DNA from 4 places in the Oceanobacillus sp. FSL K6-2867 genome. Region 1 is predicted to be linked to each of the others. Evidence: riboswitches for the same ligand, from Rfam matches in the RefSeq annotation. Region 1 holds a riboswitch; each other region holds the start of a gene.
The links. Region 1 has a riboswitch for S-adenosylmethionine ahead of ssuE (NADPH-dependent FMN reductase). Riboswitches for the same ligand answer to the same signal wherever they lie in the genome.

Region 1 (7,587 bases):
AAACAGCAAAGGAATTATTGCGTGATGTTCAATTAAGCGAGGAATTTTTGCATCGAAATGTCAAAGATTTATCTGGTGGACAGCGGCAAAAAGTTTCCATAGCCAGGACACTTGTCAATCGACCAAAGGTTTTATTGCTTGATGAAATTACTTCTTCACTAGACCGTGTCTCCCAACAGGATATCGAGGAACTGATTGTAAAAATAAACAAAAAATATCATACAACAATTATATGGATTACACATAATTTACAGCAGGCTTTATCAGTTGGAGAATATACCTGGGTGATGATGAATGGAGAAGTTATTGAAACTGGAGAAAGCAGCTTTTTGTATAACCCTAATGATGAAAGAGTAAAACAATTTGTAAAGGGGATTACTGAATGAGCTATTTGACATTATCACTGGCCCTTATTTTCGTCTTCATACCTATTTTATTATCAAAAACGCTTAAGCTAGGATTAGAAAAGGATACCGTTATTGCAGTTATTCGCTCAACGATTCAATTGTTGGCAGTGGGATATGTTTTGCAATTCGTATTTAACTCAAAAAGTATGATTTTCATTATACTTATGATTATGTTAATGGTTTTTGCTGCTACACATAATGCAAGAAAAAAAGGTGTAACAATAAAAGGAATTACATGGAAGCTCGTTGCAACATATGTTTTTATCGAAATATTAATATTAAGTATTTTACTTGGCTTTCATATTATACCTCCAACAGCTCAATATATTATCCCTGTTAGTGGCATGATGATTGGAAATTCAATGGTGCTTTCCATTTTGTTTCTTAATCGATTTACGAATGAAATTGAAACACATCAAGATAAAGCAGAGTTAATACTATCCCTTGGCGGAACACCGAAACAAGCCATTCATAAACAACTCATTACTTCCATTCAAGCTAGTACCATACCGACCATTGAAAGCCAGAAAACAATTGGACTTGTTCAGCTCCCTGGAATGATGAGTGGACAAATTATTGCTGGCGCAGATCCTGTACAAGCAGTGCAATTTCAATTGCTTATTCTTTTTCTGCTTTTAACTACAGCCATTGTAACAAGTGCTATGCTTGGATTTTTATCCTACCCAAGTTTGTTTAACAATCGGATGCAGTTGTTAAAGATTGATAAGAAGAATTAATACAATTTCAGTTTTTAGAAGCTAATCAGACAACTAGTTACTTATTTTTCAGACATAGAGATTTGAACATACGACAATTTATACACAAGGCTCCTCGTAAATTAAAAAAATTTCATGGAGCCCTTTTTGTATCCAAATTAATTCATGAGTACCACGAATAATACGTTATCTACTCAAAGTTTCCCTTGGCATTCTATGTTTTTGTAAACGCAGTTGACTTGTTCAAATCAATACTTTCTAAAACCTCTGTTTTGATTGCTGCCAAATGCTTGCTTCCTCTCCTTTTCTAATCATTTACTTTCTTCCCTTTGCACTTTTAAACAAGATTAAATTAGCTTTGCTCTGTTAATTTAGCCTCTCTACTAGCAACCAAAGCCTGATGAATATCAGCTTTGATATCCTGAACGTCTTCCAATCCTACAGAGATTCGAATTTGCTCTGGCGTAACCCCAGTAATACGTTGTTCATCTGAAGATAATCTAGAATGAGTCGTACTTGCAGGATGGATAACAAGCGATTTAGAATCCCCAACATTTGCAACATGAGATAGAAGCTTAACCGATTGAATAAATGTTTTTGCCGCTTCCAGTCCACCTTTCACCCCAAACGTAAAGATTGATCCTGCTCCCCTTGGCAGATAAGTATTAGCCAGTTCATACTGCTCATTCCCTACTAAACCTGGATAGTTTACCCATGTTACTAATTCATGCTCATCTAAGAAACCAGCAATCTGCTTTGCATTTTCGACATGCTGTTTCATTCGGAGTGGTAGTGATTCAAGTCCTTGAATAAATAGCCAACCATTAAATGGCGATAAACTCATACCTAAATTTTGCCCAAGATCAAATCTTGCTTTCGCAATAAATGCACTTTCAGTATTTAATTCAAGGTAAGACCGATGATTTAGAGCTGGTACAGGTATTGTGAATTCTGGAAAACGTCCATTAGCCCAGTCAAACTTTCCAGCGTCTACAATAATTCCACCAATCGATGTCCCATGACCACCAATAAATTTCGTTGTTGAATGAACAACAATATCTGCACCAAATGCTATTGGTTGTTGAAGATATGGAGTCGTAAAGGTAGAATCAACTATTAATGGTAATCCATGGTCATGAGCCACTTTGCTTACAGCTTTAATATCAGCAATTTGTAATCCAGGATTTCCGATTGTTTCTGTGTAAATCGCCTTCGTTTTTTCATTAATTGCCTTGGTTACTTCTGATAAATTTCTTCCATCTACGAATCGAACAGTTACACCAAAGCGCTTAAATGTCTCGGCAAATAGTGTATACGTTCCGCCGTACAACGCATTTGTCGTAATGATTTCATCACCTATCTTTGCCAGAGTCAATAACGCGATCGTTATAGCAGATTGCCCAGATGAAACGGCGAATGCATCTGCACCTCCCTCTAGCTCTGCCATCCGCTTTTCTAAAACACGATTTGTTGGATTGGCGTTACGCGAGTAGATATATCCTTCCTCTTGCATTTGAAAAAGAGATGCAGCATGATCTATATTTTCAAACCCATAGGATGTTGTTTGGTAAATTGGTACTGCTCTTGCTTTTGAATGTGTATCAATCGACTGTCCTCCATGCTGGGCAATTGTATTAAATTTAAGATGATCATATGACTCATTTGACATTATCCCTAACTCCTTTTATTAAAAATCCACTGTTATGCAAATGTTTAACCAATAACATATAAATCATATGTAAAAACTCGGTTTAAATGATAAGACTCCCCTAAGTTTTCGTCTCAACAACAGACCCACTTCCATTAAGAAGGGGTCTATTAAATTACTAATTCCTTCACTAGACTATTATCCAAGCATTTAGCTTACTGGGTTTTGCACATTAATAAGCCATGGTTGATATAAAATTTTCGCTTGAATCTCAATCCTAATACTCAACCTAATTTCTTCTACGGTTAACTACGGACAGGTTCTCCCAATTTCTCCAATTCTTCACCTAAAAACTTCGCTACTTCCAGCATGCCGTATTTGCCGCTTTTCGCTTCAGCATCACTATTGTAGTTCGTATTCGTGTTAATATCGTACGTATAAATATTTCCATCCTTATCCTCAATAAATTCGATTCCTGCAACACGAATATTATTTGCTGCCAGTACACGTTCATATTTTTTTAGTACCGGATGATCAAAGCCTTCGCGAACTTGAAATTTAGCCGGCTGTTCACTTTCCTCACCAACCGGACAAAAAAGATCGTCGATTGCACACGCATCTGCAGGACATAATTCAAAGCCCTCCGATGTATCCACACGCACAGCATAAAGGAATTTCCCATTAACAAACTCACATCGTGTAATATAGGACTCAGGAGATTCGATATACTCCTGAAGTAATGTAACACCATCAACAGGCTCTTCAAACGTATCTCCATCCACATATTTTTCCAGTGCGCTTATAGAATTAAATAATTGAACACCCAGTCCTTTTCCAGCACGATTATGCTTCGTTATAAATTTCTTCCCTTCAAATGCCTGTGCTGCTTGTAAAATATTCTCTCTTCCAACAGCAGCAATTGTTTTCGGTGTCTTAACTCCATACTTTTCAAGCTCAAGGTATTGCAAAACCTTGCTTACTTCAAGCTGCAATGCACGGCTTCCATTGATTACTGTTCTTCCATGATGCTCTAACCATGCAAGAACAGCATTCGTTAATTCTGGTGCAAACCGATTTCCACGTGTGTGTGACGAAGCACTCATTCGATTGTAAAAAATCCCTTCTGGAGGTGCTGTGCTCAAATCAATCTTACCGCTATCAAGCAACCAATCTTCAAAAGGCAAATTAAGCTCTTCTAATCGTTTCAGCAGATGTTCAGTCCACTCATTATTTTCATGGATGACATATATTTTACTCATTTTTATTCTCCCCTAACTTAAATACTCGTTAATGATTTTCGTATTTCCTCAACCTTTGGCATCACTTGATTTGCAAAGCGCTCCAGCTCTTCAAGCTGTGGCGAGCATTGTAATAATAGTTGATCTACTCCAGCCTCTTCATAAGCTAAAATTCGCTTGGCAATTTGTTCCGGTGTTCCAACAAGGTTTGGTCGCAAGCCTCGGTTTGACACTGAATAATCTTGCAATTTCAGCTGTTGTTCAAGCTCTGACTTCGCAGTAAAATCCTTCATTCCTGCATAACCAGCTGCATCTTTAACTGTCGTAATGCGTTTTAATTCTTCCTGTGCCTCTTCCTCCGTATCTCTGCAAATGACATAGGCAGCCATACTAAATGATTGCAATGCTTCTTTTTCAGCCTTCTTTCTGCGTTCCTTCATATCTTCAATTTTAGTCTTAACTTCTTCCACTGTACCGCCATGCATCACATATGCATCACAATAGGAAGTAATAACCTGCTTTCCTTTTTCACTCTCACCACCAGCATATAAAATAGGATTCGGCCGCTGAATTGGCTTTGGTGATAAATTCGTATTTGCAATGTTATAAAACTTTCCATCATAAGAAAATGTGTCTTCTGTTGTCCATAGTCCTTTTAAAACCTCTAAAAACTCACTTGTACGATTATAGCGATCATTATGTTCTGTAAATTCTCCGCCATATTGCTTTGCCTCTTCCTCCCACCAGCCAGAGACAACATTTAAAGTGAAACGGCCATTGCTGATACGGTCAATGTTTGCAGCCATTTTTGCCGTTACTGCCGGGTTATGAAATACTGGACGGACCGCGGTCATAATTTCAATTTTATCGGTAACTGCTGCTAGTGCGGCCGCTGTCGTCCATGCTTCAATTGAATCAGCTTCAATCCCTTTAATATCATTCAAATATAGTTCAGCAATTAATGTTGTATCATAGCCTAACTTTTCAGCATGCTGAATGACTTCCTTGGCATAACCATATGTCGGTGGCATGTTTTCATCTTCTACATTTCTTAGCCATCCGCCAAAAATCGGTAACCAAAATCCATATTTCATTTTTCCATCTCCCCCTTATCTCTGTTCAGCAAAAAAACCTCTATTCTAAGATAAGAATAGAGGTTTTACATGTTATCTATGTATGCTCTTTCTTATCTTTCAAGCAGTCTGCTTGATGGAATTAGCACAGTATTCTTATAAGAACCTGTTGCCGAGGCTTCCTTGGGCCATGTCCCTCCACCTCTCGTGATAAGATAAATCAAATAATAAAGTTGTTGGTTGAATAATAATATAAAACTTACGAAATGTCAATCAATTAATTCTTATAATTCTTAGTTGACTTATATGATTTGATATATTAGAATATATCCAACAATTAAAAATTCTTATCAAGAGAAGCTGAGGGAACTGGCCCTATGATGCTTCAGCAACCCCTAATTATTATTAGAAAGGTGCTAATTCCAGCGAGATTTTTTCTTGAGAGATAAGAGCTGATAAATGATGTAGTATACCCTCTTTTCTCTTTTTAGAAGAAAAGGGGGTTTTTTGGCCGTATTAAAAATTTGGTATGTACTAATTAAATATTAACTGCAAACTAATGTGCAATCCTTGACAGCAATTATTGCACATACTTGAAGAAAACGATCGAGAAGATAATCCGCAGTTTCTTTTAAGTACGATATTACAGGTGTTTCGCATAGTTCAAATAAAAAGCAAAAGGAGAATGTTTACATGAGTGAAATTATTGTCCTGTCTGGTAGTCCATCTGAATTTTCGAGGTCTGAACAGGTGCTCAAATATTTAGGTGCTTTATTAGAAAGCGAGCAATTTTCAGTAACCCACATTTCCGTAAAAGACGTACCATATGAAGATTTATTTCAAGGGAATTTCAATAGTTCATCTGTTAAAGAAATTGCAGCCAAAATCCAGAATGCCAAAGGACTTATCGTTGGATCTCCAGTGTATAAAGGTGCGTATTCCGGTGTGCTGAAAGCGTTAATTGACATACTGCCGCAGGACATTCTGAAGCATAAGCCAGTACTTCCGCTTATGACAGGCGGAAGTCCTTCCCATTTACTCGCTGTAGAATATACCTTAAAGCCAGTTCTCGCTACACTAAAAGCGCATAATTTAAAAGGTCTTTACCTGCTGGACAGACAAATTGATAAGCAGAAATCTCTTCCAATAATTGATGATGATATTTTGCAACGAACAAAGAAGCAGCTTTATTACTTTATCCAGCTTATAAATAATTCAGCTGCAAGAGAAGCTGTCACGTACTAGGGTTGTTAAAAAATTATAAAAGGAGAACTAATATGACTGCTAAACGTATTTTTTTAAACGCCTTTGATATGAATACTCCTGGACATCAATCACCAGGATTATGGGCACACCCTGATGATCAATCCCATCGTTACAAGGATAGTGAGTATTGGACTAATCTTGCAAAAACATTAGAAAAAGGACGATTCGACGCGGTATTTATCGCAGACGTCCTAGGAACGTATGATGTATATGGCAATTCCCGTGATGCTGCAGTAAAAAATGGGGTCCAATCTCCAGTTAATGATCCATTTTTAATCGTTCCTTATATGGCAGCAGTTACAAAGCATCTTGGTTTTGGAATAACTGCCTCTGTTACACATGAGCACCCATATACGTTTGCACGTAAAATCAGTACATTGGACCATCTAACAAATGGACGTATCGGCTGGAATATTGTTACCTCTTACCTAAAAAGCGCTGCCATTAATATGGGATTGGAAGATCAGATTAATCATGATGAACGCTATAACATTGCTGATGAATATTTGGAAGTGTGTTATAAGCTTTGGGAAGAAAGCTGGGAAGATGATGCGGTAAAACTTGATAAAGAAAACCGTATTTATACAGACCCAAATAAAGTTCATAATATTAATCATACTGGGAAATATTTCAAAGTCCCTGGTGCACACCTATGTGAGCCTTCCCCACAGCGCACCCCTGTTCTTTACCAAGCTGGTGCATCCAAAAAAGGGAGCGCATTTGCTGCAAACAATGCAGAGCTTGTTTTCATTGGTGCTCCAACGATTGAAACAGCAAAAGCAACCGTAGATAAATTGCGCAAAGATATCGAGCAGGCAGGAAGGTCAAAAGATGAAGTTAAAATTCTGACAATGTTTGTACCAATTGTTGGAAAAACGGAGGCAGAGGCTAAAGAAAAATACAATGACTATCAACAATATATAAGTGCAGAAGGTGCATTAGCGCTATTCGGCGGGTGGACTGGTGTCGATTTATCCACATATGAAAAAGACCAGAAAATCAGTTATATTGAAAATGATTCGATTCGCTCGGCTCTGGAAAATTTCACAAGAATTCATCCTGATCGACCTTCCACAGTAGAAGATGTTATCCAGAGCATCGGCATCGGTGGGATGGGTGCAACTGCAATCGGCACCCCTGAACAGGTTGCTGATGAGATGGAGCGCTGGATAAACGAAGCCGGTGTAGACGGATTTAACATTGCTTATGCACTTACTCCAGGGTCATTTATAGATTTTG
Region 2 (7,587 bases), 300 kb from region 1:
GCTCCATGTTATGGTTCATTTTACTACCTCTCTTGAAACTGATTCTATAATTTATACTATTATTATACTAGGTTTGTATCTTTATAGCTATGAATAAAAGGTAAATATAAGTATAAAGACTTGCTGATAAAGTGCTATTGGATGATTTAGACAGACTATAAACTGGGGGGAAGCAGAATGTTTAATTTTAAAATAAAACGATGCCAAAGAATAAGGAGACAATAGAAATAGACTTGGCAGAAAGGAGGCATAGATGAGCCCCGAAGTGTGATCGTACAAGGAGCTCACCAGCCGGTCACTTAATGCGCAAAGTATTTTGCCGAAACACGGCCATTGCACCAATTATGTTTGGATTCCAATTGCTAAACAGACTTGTGTTACTGTCTCAACATTTAATCATTTATTTTTTGTGGGGCCGGATAGTTATGACCTTTTGTATCAACCATAATTGTTTTTATTCGTTGATCTTCCAATGGCTTATCCAATTCATCTCTCTCAGCGGCCACAATTTTATCTACCACTTCTATACCTTCTATTACTTTACCAAATGCGGCATAGTCCCCATCAAGGTGTGGTGCTTTGTCTACCATAATAAAAAACTGGGACCCAGCTGAATCAGGATTACTCGATCTTGCCATCGAAAGCACGCCGCGATTATGCTCTAATTCATTTTCAAATCCATTTGAAAGAAACTCACCTGGAATTGAATAATCCGGACCACCAGTGCCAATTCCATCAGGGTCTCCCCCCTGAATCATAAAACCTGGTAAAACCCGGTGGAAAATTAATTCATTATAAAAACCATCTTCAATTAATGCAATAAAGTTTGCAACTGTATTTGGCGCGATTTCTGGATATAGCTCAGCAATGATTTGCTCGTCATTTTCCATTGTAATTGTAACAATGGGATTTTCTTTTATTGTAGAGTTGTTTGCTTGTCCGTTAGCTGTATTTTCTTGCTCCTTTTCTGTTTCATTTCCGCATGCTGTAAGTATTAGAGTAAAAACCATCGTGATGCTAATAAAGAAAAATAACTTCAATTTTGTTTTTGGCCTACACATTTTAATCCCCCTTACTTAAAAATAGATGAATATAGTATAGCACGCGATTAAATTGCATTAAAAATACAATAAGTCCTATATTTTTGAATTTTAATAATTGCATTGTTGGAAACGCACTGAAGTTTATAATTTTTTAAATTGTAAAGAGATGATTTGGATATGAGAGGTGATTTGTATGTACTTCATTAGGACAACCGCCCAAAAAAAGAGACTGAGACATCACTAAAGTGTTTAACGTACAGGACGAACAATGCGAAAGAAATATACAAGACTCCTGCGGGAGGAGAATAATTAGAGAATCTCCGTAGTGCGATAGCACAAGGTGATCACCGGCCGCATCTGGATGCGGGATGTATATTTCCGTGGTAGTTCGTTCAAATACTTTCAATGTTAAACCACTTTTGTCCCAGCCTTTTTCCAAGGTTCCGTTATCTTATGAGAGGAGGAAAGAAAATAAGTTGAAAAAAAAGGGGAGAATACAACTGATATTACGTGACTATCTTTAGTAGAAATTACCATAAGATGTTCCAACGATAATTAATAAAATGAAAAGAACAACAATTAAAGCAAAGCTGCTATTGCCGCGGCCGCCATATTCACTCATATTTTACACCTCCCTCTTCACGTGTACACCTAGTATATGAAGAGGATGAAACTTTGGCAGGGCGCTATTACTAAAATTTTATAAATAGATAAAACAAAAAATGCAAGTGATTAATGAAAGGGATTTATGGAATACATGTAGAAATAGTATGTGTCAGAATAGGAGGAGATAATGGTGAAGATATTAAACCGTTATATGGAAGCAAATGAAAATCTCAAGGGAGCGATAATTGGTATTTGTATTCGTTCCGCTATTTCGGGTGAGATTTTATATAAATATAATCATAATCTTCGACTTCATCCAGCATCCAATATGAAACTTTTAACTGCAGCAGCAGCTTTAAATGTACTTGGTGAGGACTATACGTTTTCCACACAATTGCAATTGGATGGAAAGGTAAAGGACGATAAGCTTGAGGGCAGCCTTTTTCTAGTTGGACAAGGTGACCCTACTTTACTGTTAAAAGATTTTGAGATGTTTGCAGAAAAACTAAAGCAGCAAGGTATCCAGAAAATTACAGGAGATATTATTGGGGATGATACGTGGTATGACCATGAACGGCTTTCCCGTGATTTAGTTTGGAAAGATGAACAATATTATTATGGTTCAGAGGTTTCGGCGCTCACGGTTTCACCGAATAACGATTACAATACAGGATCCGTGTTAATCAGAGTATTACCTGCACAAATTGGGGAGAAACCATCAATTTCCATATTACCAAACACAGATTATGTAGCTATTACAAATGAAGCAATAACAGTAAAGAAAGCTTTAGAGGAAGAATTAGTTATAGAGCGTGAGCATGGTGTTAATCAAATCACAATTAAAGGGAAGATTGCGTATGATTCTGAAACGACTGAGCAATGGATGTCTGTGTGGGGAGCAAGTGAATTTACCCTAAGTCTTTTTAGTCAAGTGCTAGCTAGTCAAGGAGTAGTGTGGAATGGGGAAATAAAATTAGGACAGACCCCCAGCGATGCAGCTGTACTTTTCTCAAAGAAGTCTGTTCCGCTATCCGATATACTTATTCCTTTTATGAAATTAAGTAATAATGGAATAGCAGAGATGCTGATTAAAGAAATGGGAAGAAAATGCTGCGGGGAGGGGAGCTGGGACGCGGGAATTCCAGTTCTGAAAGAGGAGATGACGAAGTTTGGACTTGATATGACACAGCTTTCAATAAAAGATGGCTCTGGTATATCTCATAGTAACCTTATTCCGGCAAATGCAATAACACAATTATTGTATGAGGTGCAGAAAATGAACTGGTTTCCAGTTTTCTTGCATTCCCTGCCAATTGCAGGGAATGAAGACCGAATAATTGGCGGAACACTTCAAGATCGAATGCCGGCACTTTCTGTACAAGCAAAAACAGGAACTATTGAAGGGGTTAGTACATTATCAGGCTATCTTGATATACCAAGCGGCGAGAAACTGATTTTTTCCATTATGGTCAATAATCTACTTGATGAAGAGATTGGGAAGAGGATTGAAGATGAGATTGTAAAATTAATCGTGGGGAACGAGCAATAATAATGCTACTATCTTTTCGATAAACAGCCTATTTAACTTTTTTGTATAAATAAGAGCTCTGTCTATATTTTATTAAACGATTTTACATTGACAGAGCCCATTCTATTATTGAAATAATCCATTCTAGACCATTACACAGATATACTTATACCCACGTGCTTTTTAGCAGCTTGAAGGGCTTGATGAAAATCAGCAATTAGATCATTTGTATATTCCAGCCCAACTGAAAAACGTAATAATCCATCAGTAATGCCTCTTTTTTCACGTTCTTCCTGTGGCATTGCAGCGTGTGACATTGTTGTCGGATAAGACAGGATGGATTCCACTGCTCCAAGACTAACAGCAAAAACCGGAATCTGGACATGCTCTACAAATGCCTTGGCAATTTCCCGATTTGGCAACTGAAATGAAAAGACAGCACCTGCTCCTTTTGCCTGTCTTTGATGAATCGTATGTCCTGGGTGAGAGGTTAATCCGGGATAGTACACTTTTTCAATGAGTGGATGTGCATTTAAATAGTCAACCAATACTTGTGCAGATTGACTAGATTGATTTAATCGAGCTCCTAACGTTTTTATTCCCTGTAGTAATAGGTAGGAATCTTGAGCCCCAAGAATCGCTCCAAAGGAATTTTGGATAAAAGCAAGCTTTTCCCCAAGGGATTCATCACGAGTAACAGCTAATCCCGCAATCACATCACTATGCCCGGATAGAAATTTAGTTGCACTATGAAGTACGATATCAGCTCCGTGCTCTAATGGGTTTTGGTACAGGGGTGTCATAAATGTATTATCAACAAACGTAAGACAATTGTTTGCCTTCGCGATTTTTACAAGCCCAGCAAGGTCAGTAATATTCATACATGGATTGGAAGGCGTTTCAATATAAATCGCTTTGGTATTCGATTGAATAGCACGTGCTGTTTCATCCAAATCAGTCATATCGACGAAGGTATGATTAATTTGATATCGTTTCAAAACCTCTGATACAAAACGATAGGTCCCGCCGTACACGTCCCCTGTTACTAAAACATGATCACCAGCAGAGAGCAATAAAAGCGCAGAAGAAATGGCTGCCATACCAGAGGCAAATGCAAATCCACGTGTCCCATTTTCAAGTTCTGCAATTTTATCCTCCAATGCTTGACGTGTCGGATTTCCTGACCGGCTGTAATCAAATGGACCAAATGAATCAAAGCTGTTTTGGTGAAAAGTAGATGAAAGGTAAATCGGCGTATTTACTGCACCAGAGCCTGCTGCAACTCGCTGTGATCCATGAATGAATTTCGTTTCCACATGCCGCTTCACTTGATTCATTTTTCACCCTCCTCGTTGAATTTGGATAAAGCTTGCTGTAAATCTGCTTTTAAATCCTCGATATGCTCCAGACCTACAGAGAAACGGAGCAAATGATTGCTTATTCCCCGACGAATTCTTTCCGACTCTGGTATGTCCGCATGAGTTTGTGTTGTTGGATATGTAATAAAGCTCTCTACACCACCAAGACTCTCGGCAAAAACAATTAAATTTAGAGCTGATAGAAATGGATTCACCCACTGTTCCTCTTTAAGAGAGAAGGAAAGCATGCCACCCTTATTCGGATAGAACACATCCGTAACTGCTGGATGTTCTTTTAAAAATCTTGCTATGCTTTGTGCATTTCCCTCATGTCTTTCTACACGGAGCGCTAATGTTTTTAATCCTCTAATAAGTAGCCAGGAATCAACAGGGGAGAGGACTGCACCAGTAGCATTATGATTTTGGGATAACTTTTCACAGGTCTCAGCACCTTTTGCAACGACTAATCCAGCTAACACATCATTATGTCCGCCAATATACTTGGTCGCACTGTGGACAACAATGTCCGCCCCTAGCTGTAGTGGCTGTTGTAAGTATGGTGTTAAAAAGGTATTGTCAACGATGAGTAGAAGGTTGTGCTTCTGTGCCAATTTTGCATAGCTAGGAATATCAATTTCCTGCATTAAAGGATTGGTAGGTGTTTCAATAAAAAGAGCCTTCGTACGCTTATTGATTAACTGCTCTGTTTTTTCAATTGTTTCAAACGTATCATAGGTAGTCTCAATCTGGTAGGTGTCCGCATATTGTTCGAAAATCCGATAGGTTCCACCGTATAAGTCTTCTGGTGCAATGATATGATCACCTGTACGGAACAGAGATAGGACTAATTGAATAGCTGCCATTCCCGAGCTACAGGCAAACCCTGCATCACCAGATTCTAAGTCAGCAATACCTTCCTCTAAAATAGTTCGAGTAGGATTTTTCGTTCTTGTATAATCATATCCTGTTGATTGTCCAAGCCCTTTGTGCTGATAGGCCGTAGATAAATAAATGGGCGGATTAATTGCCCCTGTTTTTTCATCACTCTTATTCCCTAGCTGTACGAATTTCGTTTGTAACCTGCTATTTGTCATGTTTTAGCCTCCAATAGAAAATTAAAAAAGAGCAACCCTCCGATAAGAAGATTGCTCTTAATAGCACAGCATTCTTCTTATCTTCTAAACAACTTGAATAGTTGCTTACTGGAATTAGCACCGGACCGTTATCGGCTGGTTGCTGAGACATCAAAGGGCCAGTCCCTCCGTCTCTCTGGATAAGAATATAAATAGATTTATGTAATTTTTCAAAATTATATTAGTAATACCTTACATTAGAAAAATAAAAAAAGCAAGGGGGATTTCACTTTTTATCTTTGTACAGCAAAAAAGCTAAGTCAAGATGAAGTCAATGACTTAGCTTTTAGTATTGTTGCTACCTTTTTCGTTTGTTTTTCTTATTGTCTAAGTTGAGAAATTCACTGTTTTCACTAGCGAATTCCGTATCATTACCTTGTTTATTATGTTTATTGCGATTGTTTTGTTTTCCTTTATCCTTGTTGCGATTTTTATTTTGCTCAGACATCATCGCACCTCCTGTAAATATTCACGGTGATTTAATATCACCAATGAAGCTAGTTTAACCATTCATGAGTAATTTATAAGTATTATATAAAATACAGGTGGTGGATTATTAATACTCGTTAACCTAAAAAAGGAAGTACATCAGGACATGCCAATCGAGCTGCCATTTGCAGATGGTTTTAACTGTAGATGCGGATTATGATCAGCAGTTTATTTATGGATTGGAAGTTATTCTAATTGGCTTTGAAAATATGTAAGTATGCAAAAAATCCGACCCAGTCTATGCAAATGATTTTGATGGAGATAGAAAAGAAGTATTTTTTAACCATAATAATGCTGAGAGCATTTATATCATATAAGAGAGAAAATTAAAATTGGTTGAATTAAAATAAAAACGTAATAGAAAGTGGTCATCCAACCAATCTAAGCCATATACGGGATAGGAATCAATTAGAAAAAAAGGGCAATCTATGGCATAATGAGATATCGAACGAATGTTTCTAGTAGAGGAGTTAATAGAGAAAAACGAACGGCTTTGGCATAAAAGGAAAGGGGATGAATTCGAAATGGGAGTCCGATTAATACTTGCAGAAAAACCATCCGTCGCAAAAAATATTGCAGACGCATTGAAAATTAAAACAAAAAAAGATGGCTATTTTGAGGGAGATAACTATTTGATCACTTGGGCGTTTGGTCATCTTGTAGAGTTATACGATGCGAAGGACTATGATGGTAAAATGCGAAGCTGGAAAATGGATAATTTTCCTTTTATCCCTTCTGAATTTAAATATAAAGTGAAAAGCAATCCGCGAAATCGAGCACGAACAGATGGCGGAGCTGCAAAGCAGTTAAAGATAATCCACTCTCTAATGAGAAGAAACGATGTGGAGGCAATTATTTCAGCATGTGATTATGATCGAGAAGGGCAATTGATTGGAGATAGTATTATCTATCGTGGTGGTACGAAGCCGAAAGCCATTGTGCATCGTCTGCTTTTAAATGAATGGACACAGAATGAAGTTCTGCAAGGGTTAGAAAATCTTAAACCGAACAGCGCAATGCAGCCATTGCGAGATGCAGGAATTAGCAGACAATGGGCCGATTGGGTCATAGGTATTAATCTGACATCTGTTGCAACGTTAAAATACCAACAAGGAAAAAGCAAGGCGTTGAATATAGGCAGGGTTCTCTTGCCAACATTAAAAATAATCTATGATCGCGATCAAGAAATAGCTAATTTCAAGCCAGAGGATTATTTTAAACTGACTGCAACGTTTCAGACAGCAGATAACTATGAATATGAAGGAATCTATATAGTTAACAAAGAAGAAAAATTTAAGAAAAAAGAAGTATTGGAAGAAGTCCACAATTTGATTCAAAACAAGCAAGCAATAATTACCGATAAACAAGTGGAGAAGAAAAAAGAGTTCCCGCCGTTTTTATTTAATTTATCAAATCTGCAGGGATTTATA
Region 3 (7,587 bases), 1.5 Mb from region 1:
TTAACATTATATATAACTTTGATCTTTTTTTCTTGTATCTTGGTTTTGACAGAGGTTCTATGAGGCAAAACTCCGGCTTACGATTTAATCAAGTACCTGAAAGGGTTCCATTGCTTTTTCCCATGGGAAAATACTTTCAAATCTAGTTTTTTGAATACGAGAATTTTTTAGCATTTATACCTTTTGGGATAATCATCCCACTCCTGTTTCGATGTAGTTTAAGGCGATTTTTAACCTTTTTTATCAATAACAATAGTTGAGTCACTGCAAATGATTTCTCGTTTGGTAGCTTTTGATATAAAAAAAGTGGATCTGTACAGTGGGATGAAAGCTTGTCGAGCTTTACAGTAGCTCAAAAAGAGGTTAGGCCTCAAATAAATCTGTATAGTAGAAACAATACAAAAGTTAATGAATTCTCGTATCTATTGGATGGCAAATATAAAAACATAACAGGCTATTTTGCAATACCAGACGATGTAATTAACGCTGCAAGCAAAGAGAGTAGTGTGAGGTTGGGTTATCAGCTAAAAGTGGAGAAAATCAGGAAGTCTCTTTTCAAGTCCCTTTAAATGGAGTAAATGACCTTACAATAAAAATTATTAACGAAGATACCAATCCAAATGCGGTGTGGGATATTACTCTTACAGAGGTAAATATAGGACAAAGGATTATAAACAATATTAGAGAAAAAATAAGTTTATTATTCTAACTGAACCTCAACAAAGCTATGCAGACAATAATGGTTCGGTTATCGAAAATAATATATGAACTAATGTACTTAAACTATATGGTTTTAACACAGCGAGGAGATCGTCAATAGGGCGGTCTTTTTTTAAATAAAGGGCAAAGAGGGAAAATTGAAACTAATCTTATAGTATTTCGTATTGAAGTTAAATGTTAAAGCGGCATTAAGTTATATGAACGGATTGCGTGTAAGCAGCTAAAATCATTTTCATCATCATGCATGGATGGTAAGCAGAACAACCTGTCTACGAAAGAATACTACGAATGCCTCATCCGGAATAGTTTCCACCACTTCATTCACCGCATGGGCAATATCATTTTCTTATAATTTCATTTCTAAATCTAAAGGCAAAAAACTTGGTTCCTGGTATTATGTTTAAACATAAGGATACCTCCATATATTATTGTGTGGTAACTTTAATTTTATCAGAAGGTATCCTTTTTGCGTGCAAAAATACTGGAACTCCTCAACTTATTGGCGAGCAGCACTCTTTTTAATTCTGGGGGGGGGGTTCCAGCCGCTTTACTATCTTGCAATTGCATTCGCATTTAAGTAATATACTCGTCCTGTATCATTGTCAGTTGTCTTGTACATTACTTGTCCTGCATAGTGTGCATAGTCAGTCCAGCTATCCCAATGATTACTTCTGGTATCTACTAAGTGTTTATACTCACAAACCTCATAGTTTCCTGCTGCTCCCACATCTGAACCGTTATCTCCAACAGCACTAACTAGTCCAAAACTAGAAACTGTGGTGCCAATTACTGAAGTGGCTGTTTTATTTGATGATACCCAAGATATAGATTGTGATAGGGATTTTGCAATAATTCCTTGTACAGAAGCAAATCCTAATACCGCCAAAGCAACAGCTGCTACCTTCTGATCACTTTCAGCTTTTCTTATTGCTTCTGCTTCTGCGTGACTAACATTCTGAGTAGAACACGTGACTTTAGGATCATGATGACCTCGTATTTGAGAAGTTCCATTAAATCCATCAGCGCTAGGAATTTCTGCAGCTAAAATATTGATTGGCATAGCACTAAAAATAAGAGTAAACGACAAAATAATAAAGATAACTTTTTTCAAAAAAACCCTCCTCATATTAATTGACAAAATTTGATAATTCCAATACGTTAATAATTCTAACAATTTTATATATTAAATTAAATGGGGAGAAAGTCTTGAATTTATAAAATTAGGGTGAATAATTATGCCTGAAATAATAAAACAACTAATCAAGCTGTTACTTAATTAAAGGCAATTTAATATAGTTTAAGTAAGTCAACTGTAATTATTAATTTTATGATGATTATATTTATTATTGTTAAAATAATGTTATTCCTATATATTTGACATATACTTGGGGGGATTTTAATGGTTGTAGATAATAAAAAAAAAAGATATGAAGTATTAGATAATTATATATTGAAGATAAAAATGTTGTTTGGTCCTTTAATTTTGCTAATTGTAGCATTTATAGACATTAGCAATACTATCATTTATTTTTTAAGTGCATTTTTATTGTTATTAATTATTTTTCAATCGATTCTTAATTTCAAAATGCATAATAGATTTAAGAAATCATTCTTGCTTGAAATCCTCATAGTATTAGTAGCTATCTATGCTATAGTTTTTCGTCTAACATAATTTTTTATAGTGGTTGATGAAATGGAATACACGCTCACCTTGTTCCCAACAATAATTATGGATGTTGCCGATATGTTTGAAATGGCTCTAGAAAATCCTGTAACTGATCTGTGACTGCTAACCAAAATCAGATGAAAAACCAATCTCTACAAGAAAAATAAAAAAGCCTGTACTCCTTGATACACAAGGGATACAGACCAACGTGTTAGAATGATTCCGATTGGACTCGAACCAACGACTTCTACCCTGTCAAGGTAGCGCTCTCCCAGCTGAGCTACGGAATCGTATGTATTATTCTCAACTTTAACTATACTTGCAAAATAGAAGGCTGTCAATAGAAGCTGTTTAGTTACGTTTACAAAATAACTATTGACCTTCTGTTTGCGTTCTGTTAATATTGCAATAATTTAATAAACGAATATATTTCAACAATAAAACAAAATAACAGATTACTCTTATCACGAGTTGGCTGAGGGATTTGGCCCTATGACGCCCGGCAACCGCCCCTTTAGGGGGAATGGTGCTACTTCCAACAGACAGAAATGTCTGAAAGATAAGAGGGGGAATCCGCAATAGTTTATGATTTCAACCCTCTTTCTTTGGAAAGAGGGTTTTTTTATGGACAAAATGAGCAGATTTATAGGAAAGGATGAGGCGTTATGAATACGGTGATTCTAGAAGGAGTAAGAACACCTTTTGGGAAGTGGAAAGGATTTTTATCTGGATTAGAGGCAAAAGAGATAGGAACTTTAGCTGTTAAAGAGTTAGTGAGACGAGTACCTGAGGCAAAAGAAGCTGATGGGACAATACTTGCACAGGTGCTTCAAGCGGGGCAGGGTCAAAATCCGGCTAGAAGAGTTGCGAAGGATGCCGGTGTATCGTTATCTGTTCCTGCAGTTACTTTAAACAATGTATGTTTAGCTGGATTAGCATCCATTTCCGACGCTGTCCGCCGTATTCATTTTGGCGAAGGGGAATTATATATTACTGGTGGATTTGACTCGATGACAAATGCCCCGTACACTGCTCCGATTCGTAAGGAGCTGTCGATGGGATCCCTGCAATTTACGGATACATTAATAAACGACGGATTATGGTGCTCGTTAGCAGATGATTCGATGGGGGTGCTGACGGATTTAAAAAATAAAGATTTTAAGATTAATAGACTAGAGCAGGATCAATACGCACAGTTGTCACAGGAACGAGCTGCTGAAGCGCTGGAAAAAGGTCGCCTGCAAGATGAAATTGTTTCAATCAAACTTAAAGGCAAAACCTTCTCTAGCGATGAAGGCATTCGCCTCAATTCGAACATAGAAAAATTAGCAACATTAAGACCGGCGTTTGTTGACGACGGTACAATCACAGCGGGAAATGCGTCGCAAATGACAGATGGCGCAAGCGTTGGCATTGTTTCATCCGAAAAGAAAGCGGAGGAGCTTGGTAAAGCGCCGTTAGCTCGTATTCTTGGTTGGGCTGAAGTCGCGGGGCCAGATACGAGCCTACATACAAAGCCTGCCCAGGCAATCAAAGCAGTTTTAGAGAAAACGAACCTAACATTGAGCGATATTGATTTATTTGAAATCAATGAGGCTTTTGCAAGTGTGGTTATCGCAAGCTGCCGTGAGCTTGGAATTGGCTATGAAAGAGTGAATGTTAATGGTGGCGCAATTGCAATTGGTCATCCGCTTGGCGGAACGGGTTTTCGACTTGCCTTAACTCTTGCAAAAGAACTTAAACGCCGTGGTGGTGGAAAAGGTATTGCATCTCTCTGCGGTGGCGGCGGTCAGGGAATGGCTCTATTAATAGAAGTTCCAAAAAGCTGGTAAAGCCAAAACTTAGTATAAATTATGGAACAGTATGTGAGCAGTTCGCCTTGTATTAGACGAGGTGGGTCTATAATAGACGGAAGATTTCTACAAACGGAATTTTTAAATGAATGACGTAATTAGGAGGATGACAATCATGATATTAACGTATTTTATATTGCTTGCCTTATTCTGGGCAGTTGGTTTAATCATATGGAAAAATTATTATCCAAAAGAGGGAAAGGAGAATAAATGATGCCTACAGTACCGGATTCTTTAATTTGGACAATTATTATGATATTAGTTGTTTATTTTGGATATATTGTTTGGATGGGCAAAAGAGGCGGGCGCCATAGCAAGTCGATGGCTGGGTTTGCAACGGCTCGTGGGAAGGTAAGCCCCGTACTTGTCGGTGCAAGCTTTGCGACCACGTATTCAAGTGCCAATTTATTTATCGGTGTTCCCGGGCTTGCTTATGAATATGGTACATCCGTACTTTGGTATACGTTAGGATGTTTCGGTGTTTCGTGGATTGGTTTACTATTATTCGCTAAAACATTTTGGAGATACAACAAAAAGTTTGGTGGTGTTTCAACATTGCCAGAATGGCTTGGAAGAAGATACAACAGCAAAGCGCTTCAAGTCATTGTAGCTGTATTAATTTTATTCAATGTATATTATATTGTCGGTCAAAATGTTGGACTTGCAACAATCTTTGAGTCGGTCCTGAACATCCCATATTTCTGGGGGATTATCATTGGTGTAGGGATCACGATACTATACATTGGACTTGGTGGTGCCTACGCGCAGATTATCACAGACGGTATTCAAGGAATTTTGATGGCAACTACTTCTATCCTTGTTTTTGTTTCGCTATTTTGGACGATTGGGGGAGGATGGAATGTATTTGGAGAGCTGACAAAAAGATTAGGGGCTATTGACCCGAATCTGACTGGATTTTTATCAGTTGGTGGTCCATATGATAGCGCAATAGCGATAATGGCCGTGCAATTTTTATTATTTAGCTTTGTGCTAATGCCACATTTATTAAATAAAGTATTGTCGCTTGAAAGTGAAGAGCAGCTTGCTCCATTTACATTATCAGCAGGAGTTGTGCTATTTTTTATCTCAACTTTAATGGTTCTTGGAGGATTAGCAGCACGAGTGATTTTTCCATCATTGGCTAGTGCCGATTCAGCGATTCCAGCTTATGTGATTGAATCATTTCCACCAATCCTTGCGGCAGTTATCATAATAGGAATTATTACAGCTATTCTTTCAAGTACAGACAGCCTTTATTTGGGGATTACATCTAGTATCGGAAACGATTTTTATAAAGTATTAGCACCAATTTTATCAAAGAAACCGATTGCGACAGACGTTTTAGATAGAAATGCCGTAAAGGTAGCAAAAGTGTCCCTGGTATTTGCAGGTTTAGCTACATTATATATATCGTTGGAGCGCCCTGAATCGTTATCGATTTTAATTCAATTTAGTTTTTCAGCAATAATCAGTGGGATTCTTGCACCTGTTGTTTTAGGATATTTTTGGAAAAAGTCAAATGGGCCTGGAGCAATTGCTGCCGTCATTACTGGTACAGTATTGTATGTGTTATTTACAAATCAAAGTATTATTGGAAATATCTATTTAGCGATGTTCTTTGCTTCAGTTATCGCATTTGTTGTGATGATCGTTACGTGCCTGGCCACACAGAGAGCTACAGACAATCAGCATGAATCTATTACGGTTTCTAAGAAATCATCGTAGTTTCCCGGTCTTACAGAGATGTTTTTTAACTTCAACAAACATTTTCTATTTAGAAGCTAGCTTTTTACTTAACCTTTGACACAGTTTGTATAAATTGTTTAATTACCAACAACAGAGCCTAAAAGAGGAGAGAAATGAAATGATAGATCAACAAGTAAGAGATAACAATATAGTATGGCAGCCTTCTGAACAGCGAGTTTCTGAGTCGAATATTAAAAAGTTTTCAGAACAAGTGGGAATTCCAGCTGTTCCATATGATCGCCTATATAGCTGGTCGATTGCAAAGCCTGGAGATTTTTGGTCAGCGGTTTGGGATTTTGCTGGTATTATTGGGGAAAAAGGTGAAATAGCCTTTGTTCCAGCAGAAGGTGGGGGTATGTTAGGCGCAAAATGGTTTCCTGAAGCGAGTCTAAATTTAGCGGAAAATGTATTGCGTGGAGATGCTTCTCGTGTTGCGGTTTATGTAGCGAATGAGCAAGGTGTTCAGCGGAAAGTGAAAATGGCTGAATTGCGCAGTCTAGTTGCAAAAGCGCAAGCTGGTTTACGTAAGCTTGGCGTGACCCAAGGCGATCGTGTCGCGGGGATTGTGACCAACGGCTTGGAATCATTGGTTTCATTACTTGCAACGTCTTCACTTGGTGCGGTTTGGAGCTCTTGCTCACCCGACTTTGGGGCCAAAGGGATTATTGATCGCATTGGTCAAGTCGGACCAAAAGTAATTATTGCTTCTCTTGATTATCAATATAATGGAAAGCAATTTAATATACGTGAGAACATAATGGCCATTAGCGATGAGTTGAAAAACCTGTCTGCGGTTGTTAGTTTGTCAGAAATACCAGAATTGGATATGGGGGTTGGTACGCAGTTGTTAACGTGGAGCGAGCTATTGGCACATGATGTGGACGTACCGACATTCACGCGGGTACCGTTTCACCATCCGCTTTATATTTTATATACATCTGGAACGACGGGTTTGCCGAAATGTATTGTCCATTCTGTCGGTGGCGTTTTGCTCCAGCATGTGAAAGAGCATCAGCTGCATTGCGATGTGAAACAGGGAGATGTTTTATCCTGGTATACAAGTACGGCATGGATGATGTATCCATGGCTTATATCTGGTCTTGCGAGCGAGGCATCAATTTTGCTTTATGATGGTTCACCAATCCAAAAGGAACGTATCGGTATTCTTTGGGAAATTGCAGAAGAAATAGGTATTACGCATTTTGGTATAAGTCCAAAATATCTTGATACACTCGAAAAATATGGGTATGAAGTTGGTAAAAATCATGATTTGTCTAAACTGCAAGTTATGATGTCTTCCGGGGCGCCACTCATTAGTGAGCAGTATGATTGGATTTATAACACGATCAAGAAAGATGTCTTATTGGAATCCATTTCCGGCGGTACGGAAATTATTGGATGCTTTGTCATGGGGTCACCGGTTCATCCAGTTTTCCGAGGGGAAAATGCATGTAAAGCGCTCGGTATGGCAGTTGATATTTTTGATGAGCATGGTAATTCAGTGCTTGGTAAAAAAGGTGAACTAGTTTGTACGCAGAGCTTCCCAAGCATGCCCCTTACATTTTGGGGCGATGGAGGAGATGAACGCTATTTCAACGCTTA
Region 4 (7,587 bases), 1.4 Mb from region 1:
AGCCTTTTATCATACTTTTCATGTACTTTGTTCACATAATTATTAGAAAACCATTTCGGACGCTTTACGTTCAATAGCTTTCTCATGATTGAATTAAATATAAAAATAATTAGTGAAAATACACCGATTAGTATGACTATATCCAGCAGCAGCCCACTGTTATCTTCATAGTAGTACATTAAACATTCTCCTCTTTCCATACTATAAATCGTACACCCGCCAAGATTCCATCAGCTAAAAAAAGCTGTACGACTCAAATAGAGCTGTACAGCAATATATATTATTTCGTCAATGCAAGCAACTCATCAACTTTATCCGTTTTTTCCCATGAAAATGCAACATCCGTTCTGCCAAAATGGCCATATGCAGCAGTATCTTTAAATACCGGTTGACGGAGGTCAAGCATCCGAATAATTCCAGCTGGGCGAAGATCGAATAATTTACGAATCGCAGCTACAAGTGTTTCTTCGCTCACTTTCCCTGTACCAAATGTATTTATTGCAATGGATACAGGCTCCGCCACACCAATCGCGTATGCCAATTGAACTTCACATGACTTGGCAAGTCCTGCAGCAACGATGTTTTTTGCAACATAGCGTGCGGCATATGCAGCAGAACGGTCTACTTTTGTAGCATCCTTCCCACTAAATGCTCCACCGCCATGACGTGCATATCCACCATAAGTGTCAACAATAATCTTGCGTCCAGTAAGTCCCACATCCCCTTGTGGCCCACCAATAACAAAGCGACCAGTTGGATTAATGAAATACTTTGTTTTTTCATCCAAGAGATCAGCAGGAACTACGGCACGAACAACATGCTCGATCATATCCTTTTCAATTTGATCCCTTGTAATATCTTGGTGATGCTGCGTTGAAATAACAATCGTATCGATTCGAACAGGCTGATCATTTTCATCGTATTCTACGGTAACCTGTGTTTTACCATCCGGTCGCAGGTAGTCTACAATGTTTTCTTTTCTTACATCAGCAAGGCGTTTCGATAACTTGTGGGCTAGTGAAATTGGCAATGGCATAAGCTCTTTGGTTTCATCACAAGCAAAACCAAACATTAAACCTTGATCTCCCGCGCCAATTGCATCAATTTCATCCTCGCTCATTTTCCCTTCGCGGGCTTCTAGTGCAGTGTCAACTCCACCAGCAATATCTGCGGATTGTTCATCAATCGCCGTCATAACTGCGCATGTTTCCGAGTCAAAACCATATTTGGCTCGAGTATAGCCAATTCCTTTAATCGTTTCTCTCACAATTGCAGGAATATCTACATATGTGCTTGTGGAAATTTCACCTGCCACTAACACTAACCCAGTTGTAACTGTTGTTTCACACGCAACGCGTGCATTCGGATCCTTTTTTAATATTTCATCAAGGATTGCATCTGATATTTGGTCTGACATTTTGTCTGGATGACCTTCTGTTACTGATTCTGAAGTAAATAAACGTCGATTTACAGCCATTAGGCTAAACTCTCCTTTATTGTATGTTACGGAACTCTAATTTAAATGTTCTACATATATTATTCAAAGTACCTTCAAAAGGTAAAACTTTTCCCGCTGACCAGGTGAATCGAATTTCAATGAATATTATTTTATATAAAACTTCTCTATTAGAAAACTTGGTATTCGTAAAAGGAATTCTTACGAAAACGTATTTTGCTATCTTAGAAAACCTTATACTTTGGAGTCCAAGTCTTTAGGCAAATGCCTAAGTTGCACTAATGCAAATTATGAGTCTTATACTTTTCCTATTTGCGAAAAACAAAAAAGCCTTTCCTTCAAAGACATGAGGAAAGGGTATACTGGCCTTTCGCTCTTATTGTTCAAGGAATTGTTCCTTGCATCAGGTTAGCACCATTTCACATCACGTGATGGTTGCTGGGCTTCATCGGGTCTGTCCCTCCACCAACTCTGAATAAGAGAGTATCCGTTCAATCTTAAGACTAACGAAAGTAGCTGGTGGTGTCAACTATTTTGGAATGATGGGTCAACATATATTTTTATAAATTATCTTTAAATAGTATGGACTAATAATTTAAATGTGTTATACTAATAAACAACTTAAGAAAATAAATGTTGTCATAAACAGATGATATTCTTAAAAAGGCAGGAGATAATGATATGAAAACAGTGGAAAGATCACTAATTAAAGAGTTAAACGAGCACAATAATATGCATATTAATTTGTCGGTAGCACAATTAGTTGAAAAGATTTTAAGTCACGAAGAAGGAAGCCTTACCTCAACTGGGGCAATTCGAGCGACTACCGGTAAATATACTGGTCGTTCACCGGAAGATAAATTTATTGTAAAAGATGAAATTTGTGCAGATTTTGTTGACTGGGGAAAGGTAAACCGCCCAATTGAAGAAAAAGCATTTGATAATCTCTACAGAAAAGTAATTGATTATTTAAAAGAAAAAGATGAGCTTTATCAGTTTAAAGGGTTTGCTGGGGCGGATAAAAATTACCGTTTGCCAATTCAAGTCATTAATGAATACGCATGGCATAACCTTTTTTCACGTCAGCTATTTATCACCCCTTCAGATGAAGAGTTAAACAATCACCAAGCAGAGTTTACAGTTATTTCTGCTCCAAATTTTAAAGCAGACCCAGCTGTAGATGGAACCAATTCGGAAACGTTTATCTTAATTTCCTTTAAAAAGCGTGTCGTTTTAATTGGAGGTACAGAATATGCTGGTGAAATAAAAAAATCTATTTTCTCTGTAATGAATTACTTGCTGCCAAAGCAGGATATCTTATCCATGCATTGCTCGGCAAACGTTGGTCCTGAAGGAGATGTAGCACTTTTCTTTGGTCTTTCCGGCACAGGAAAAACAACATTATCTGCTGACCCATACCGCCGTCTAATTGGAGATGATGAGCATGGCTGGAGTCCAAATGGCGTGTTCAATATTGAAGGTGGCTGCTACGCAAAATGTATTAACCTTTCAGAGGAAAAAGAGCCGCAAATCTTTAACGCTATACGTTATGGATCAGTACTTGAGAATGTTGTCTTAGACGAAAATTCAAGAATTCCCGACTACGATGATACAACATTAACGGAGAATACGCGTGCTGCATATCCACTGGAAAATATTGATAATATTGTTTCACCAAGTGTTGCTGGTCATCCAAACACAATCATCTTTTTAACAGCAGATGCTTCTGGGACACTCCCGCCCATCAGTAAATTAACAAAAGAGCAGGCAATGTATCATTTTCTAAGCGGCTATACGAGTAAACTTGCTGGTACGGAGCGCGGTGTAACCGAACCACAAGCAACTTTTTCAGCCTGCTTTGGTTCACCTTTCTTACCTCTGGCTCCAGCAAAATATGCTGAAATGCTAGGCGATAAAATTGATATGTACAATTCAAATGTATTCTTGGTTAACACGGGATGGACTGGCGGATCTTACGGCATTGGCAACCGGATGAAACTCTCTTATACACGGGCAATGATTCACTCTGCTTTAGAAGGCGAGCTGAATTCAATGGAAACCGTAAAAGATGAGATTTTTGGATTAGAAATTCCGATGCACGTTCCGGGAGTTCCAGATGAAGTGCTAATTCCGAAAAAAACGTGGAAAGACCGAACCGCATATGAAGAAGCAGCAAAATCACTAGCAATAAAATTCCATGATAATTTCCAGAAATTTGAAAATGCTAGTGAAGCAATAAAAAAAGCAGGTCCGATTTACAAAGAATAAATAATTAATTTGTTTACTCATCCCAAAAGGATTCACTAATATGAATAGTATTAGCCAGCCTACTTTGTCAGGCTGGCATTTTTATGTTGCTGCATCATTATTTAGGTTTTCTCTCAATAGCATTTTCTCCTAAAACAGTCTTAAAAAGACTACCTCATTCCTCTCCAACTGGGCATTCACACATTTTTCAATTTCCGCATAAACTGTGTTGATAAATAATCACATATTTTGAAAGGAACGAAATGTATGAGAAAAATTCAATTTGGTGCTGTTGTCGCAGTTGTTTTACTCATTTTCCTTTCTGCATGTAATTCAGGGCAAACAACAAAAATCAGCTTAGCAGAGGTCACCCGATCTCTCTTTTATGCACCACAATACGTAGCACTTGAAAAAGGTTTTTTTGAGGAGGAAGGACTGGAGGTAGAGCTGCAGACGACATGGGGTGGAGATACGACAATGACGTCATTGCTTTCCGGTGGAGCAGATATTGCGCTGGTCGGATCGGAAACTTCCATCTATGTTTATGCGCAAAACTCTAAAGATTATGCAATTAACTTTGCGCAGTTAACTCAGACAGACGGGACATTTCTAGTGGCAAAAGAACCACAGCCTGATTTCAAGTGGGAGGATTTAGAAGGCAGTAATTTTTTAGGTCAGCGTGTTGGTGGAATGCCACAGATGGTTGGTGAATACGTTCTAAAAGATCATGGAATCAATCCACACGAAGATTTGCATCTCGTACAAAATATTGATTTTGCCAATATCCCTGGCGCATTTGCTTCAGGTGATTATGAGTATGTTCAACTATTCGAGCCAACGGCGAGTATTTTTGAAAAAGAAGGCCAAGGACATATTGTCGCATCTTTTGGTGAGGAATCTGGAAAAGTTCCATATACAGTCTTCATGACGAAACAGAGCTTCATGGAAGAAAATGACGAGGCTGTTGAGAAATTCACTCGTGCGATTTATAAAGCGCAAACATGGGTGGAGGAAAATAGTGCAGAAGAAATTGCTAAAGTCATTGAACCTTATTTTGAAGACACCGATTTAGATATGCTTGCGGCATCGATTGATCGTTACAAAAGTCAAGGTTCCTTCGCTACTGATCCAATTTTAGATGAAGAGGAATGGGAAAATTTAAAAGCAATTATGGATGAAGCTGGCGAACTTCCAGCAGATGTTCCGCACAAAGATTTAGTAAACACGGATTACGCTGAAAGAGTTATGTCTGATTAAAGGAGGGGATTTTGTGTCATTTCTGACGTTGGACCATGTCTCCCATCATTATTTTTCCAAAGTAAGCTATACGAAGGCACTCGACAACATCTCCATTTCGGTTAAAGAAGGTGAGTTTATTTCCCTGCTTGGTCCGAGCGGTTGTGGTAAATCAACACTGCTCTCCATTATCGCAGGAATTATCCAGCAAACAGAAGGATTGGTTTCACTGCAAGGGAAGCCTACCACTGAATCTGAGATGGAAATTGGCTACATGCTTCAGCAGGATTATTTATTTCCATGGAAAACAATCCTGGATAATGTTTTACTCGGACCGAAAATCAATCATAAACTGTCAGATGAACTGCAAAAAAAAGCAGTTCAACTATTAAATGAAGTGGGACTCAAGGATGTCCAGATGAAATATCCAAGTGAGCTTTCGGGTGGAATGCGTCAACGTGTAGCATTGGTCCGTACACTGATTAATAACCCTAAGATACTATTGCTTGATGAACCATTTTCAGCACTGGATTACCAAACAAAATTAAACTTGGAGGATTTGGTAGCAGATTTGCTAAAAAGCTATCACAAAACAGCGATACTTGTAACACATGATATTGGTGAAGCAATTGCGATGAGTGATCGGATTTTTATGATGAATGCCAATCCCGGTTCCATCGCCAAGATTTATGAAATACCAATCGAGCTTCGTAATGAAGTACCTTTTTTAGTTAGAAGACATCCGAAATATCAAATTATCTTTGATAAAATATGGGATGCACTAGAAACAAACGAGTCAGAGCAAAAGGCGGTGGAGATACCAGATGAATGACCACCACTTATTTGAAAACTACAAGCGCGGATTAAAGCGGGAGAAAAAGGTCGTGCTCTTCTGGCAACTGACAATTCTCATTACATTTTTTGCGGTTTGGGAAATAGCTAGTCGTCTCTACTTGATTGATCCGCTTCTATTCAGTTCACCAACCAGCGTGTTTGAATTACTTGCAGCCCGCTTTGCCAACGGATCACTTTTTGGTCACTTACAGGTTACTTTGTTTGAAACCATTCTCGGTTTCATTATTGGAACAATTGGGGGAATCCTGATTGCAATCTCACTATGGTCATCAGCACGATTTGCCAATATTATGGGTCCTTATCTTGTTGTATTAAACGCAATGCCAAAAGTAGCACTCGGGCCTATCTTAATCGTAGCACTTGGTCCTGGTTACTTATCCATAATTGCGATGGGATTTATTATTTCAGTTATTGTCACTACTCTCGTCGTTTACTCTGCTTTTAACGAAGTGGATCCAAATTATGAAAAAGTGCTTCGCAGTTTCGGAGCAACAAGATGGCAATGCTTTAAGGAGGCAATTTTTCCAGCAGCAATGCCAGCAATGATTTCGACGCTTAAGGTAAATGTTGGGCTTTCTTGGGTCGGGGTTATTGTAGGAGAATATCTTGTTTCCAAGCAAGGTTTAGGTTATTTAATAATCTACGGATTCCAAGTATTTGATTTCACGCTGGTAATGTCAAGCCTTGTAATTATTGCAATTTTGGCAGCAATTATGTATAAGCTAGTGGAAAAATTAGAACGTTGGTTAATCCGAAATCGAAACACATAGCCGTAATATGCTATGTGTTTTCTGATTTCTTTTGCTGCACTTATTTATATTTTATATAAGAAAAAATTTAGCTTCCTTAACTGCAAAAGAAAAGACCAAACCATTAGATTTGATCTTCCTTATCTCACCTGATAATGTCTCAAATAGTCCATACAGTTTTCAAGTACACCATCTTTCATAATAAAGCTGTATTTCTTCATTTGCTTTACTCGATTTGGGATAAAATTCAATAAAACCGGTCCTTCTGTTTCATAATAGGTTTCTTGTTCTATAAGCTGGTCCACCACTGCAAAGTACACATTTTTAACGACAATATCTTTCCGGCCATCTACTCTATACTGTCCAATATAGCTTATTTCCTGCACATTACCACCAGTTTCCTCCATTACCTCTCGAACAGCAGCATCTCTGGCCGTTTCACCTTCTTCTACTTTCCCCCCCGGGAATTCCAATCCGCGTTCCCGATGCTTGGTCAGTAGCCACTTTCCCTTGTATTTGCATATTACCCACACATGTTTTGGTTCCTTAGAAAAAGGGTGATCATCAAAGGAAAGTTTTACTTCGTTGTTGTAATAGTCTTTAAACGTTATCAAGTCATTCAACTGCCTTCATTATACGAAAAACTGATGATAGTTAACATCTGTTATTCTCCAACCTTTATCATAGGTAAATTCAAATTCCACCTTGTAATCTCCATATAGATCTGTTGTGTTCTTCTGGATAACCTTTACGGTTGAAGCGTCTACTGTTATCATATCATAATCATTTTCTTCTATAAACCATGGCGGTGTTTCAGTCGGTAAAATATACATCCCATCTGACTCTTCCATGTAATAAAAATCAATATAATCCTGTGCAACTTCTTTTGCTGCAATCTGTTCAAATGCCTCTAGTAATTCAGCTTTTGTCTGAAACTTGGTTACTCTGTAATCGTTATCCACATCTTGAACAAGAGTGTCCATAAATTTATTTGTAAGTTTAACGATTTCTTCGTGAGTTAAGCTTGATTCCTGTTGTGAAGCT

Region 2: it holds a riboswitch for S-adenosylmethionine, as region 1 does, so the genes downstream of both, NSQ77_RS18260 (methionine biosynthesis PLP-dependent protein) here and ssuE (NADPH-dependent FMN reductase) in region 1, are expected to answer to the same signal.
Region 3: it holds a riboswitch for S-adenosylmethionine, as region 1 does, so the genes downstream of both, NSQ77_RS02865 (acetyl-CoA C-acyltransferase) here and ssuE (NADPH-dependent FMN reductase) in region 1, are expected to answer to the same signal.
Region 4: it holds a riboswitch for S-adenosylmethionine, as region 1 does, so the genes downstream of both, metK (methionine adenosyltransferase) here and ssuE (NADPH-dependent FMN reductase) in region 1, are expected to answer to the same signal.

The regions. Positions count from the first base shown of each region.
Region 1 is NZ_CP150144.1:3,479,800-3,487,386, reverse strand. Features, by position in the region: gene NSQ77_RS16815 (phosphate ABC transporter ATP-binding protein) at 1-386, shown strand, start outside; gene fetB (iron export ABC transporter permease subunit FetB) at 383-1,144, shown strand; gene NSQ77_RS16805 (O-acetylhomoserine aminocarboxypropyltransferase/cysteine synthase family protein) at 1,476-2,792, opposite strand; gene NSQ77_RS16800 (alpha-L-glutamate ligase) at 3,077-4,030, opposite strand; gene NSQ77_RS16795 (LLM class flavin-dependent oxidoreductase) at 4,048-5,103, opposite strand; SAM riboswitch class I at 5,193-5,299, opposite strand; SAM riboswitch class I at 5,427-5,534, shown strand; gene ssuE (NADPH-dependent FMN reductase) at 5,776-6,327, shown strand; gene NSQ77_RS16785 (LLM class flavin-dependent oxidoreductase) at 6,360-7,587, shown strand, end outside.
Region 2 is NZ_CP150144.1:3,783,612-3,791,198, forward strand. Features, by position in the region: gene NSQ77_RS18235 (EAL domain-containing protein) at 1-19, opposite strand, end outside; gene NSQ77_RS18240 (peptidylprolyl isomerase) at 393-1,061, opposite strand; gene NSQ77_RS18245 (YjcZ family sporulation protein) at 1,564-1,665, opposite strand; gene dacB (D-alanyl-D-alanine carboxypeptidase/D-alanyl-D-alanine-endopeptidase) at 1,837-3,198, shown strand; gene metC (cystathionine beta-lyase) at 3,330-4,514, opposite strand; gene NSQ77_RS18260 (methionine biosynthesis PLP-dependent protein) at 4,511-5,629, opposite strand; SAM riboswitch class I at 5,704-5,815, opposite strand; gene NSQ77_RS18265 (hypothetical protein) at 5,967-6,116, opposite strand; gene NSQ77_RS18270 (DNA topoisomerase) at 6,682-7,587, shown strand, end outside.
Region 3 is NZ_CP150144.1:615,324-622,910, reverse strand. Features, by position in the region: partial or broken gene NSQ77_RS02885 (IS5/IS1182 family transposase) at 921-1,128, opposite strand; gene NSQ77_RS02880 (hypothetical protein) at 1,271-1,831, opposite strand; gene NSQ77_RS02875 (hypothetical protein) at 2,120-2,392, shown strand; tRNA gene NSQ77_RS02870 (tRNA-Val) at 2,604-2,676, opposite strand; SAM riboswitch class I at 2,845-2,952, shown strand; gene NSQ77_RS02865 (acetyl-CoA C-acyltransferase) at 3,052-4,218, shown strand; gene NSQ77_RS02860 (sodium:solute symporter family protein) at 4,453-5,964, shown strand; gene NSQ77_RS02855 (acetoacetate--CoA ligase) at 6,104-7,587, shown strand, end outside.
Region 4 is NZ_CP150144.1:488,742-496,328, forward strand. Features, by position in the region: gene NSQ77_RS02225 (DUF4181 domain-containing protein) at 1-179, opposite strand, end outside; gene metK (methionine adenosyltransferase) at 281-1,477, opposite strand; SAM riboswitch class I at 1,830-1,938, opposite strand; gene pckA (phosphoenolpyruvate carboxykinase (ATP)) at 2,138-3,724, shown strand; gene NSQ77_RS02240 (ABC transporter substrate-binding protein) at 3,971-4,960, shown strand; gene NSQ77_RS02245 (ABC transporter ATP-binding protein) at 4,974-5,771, shown strand; gene NSQ77_RS02250 (ABC transporter permease) at 5,764-6,564, shown strand; gene ytkD (RNA deprotection pyrophosphohydrolase) at 6,684-7,157, opposite strand; gene NSQ77_RS02260 (hypothetical protein) at 7,176-7,587, opposite strand, start outside.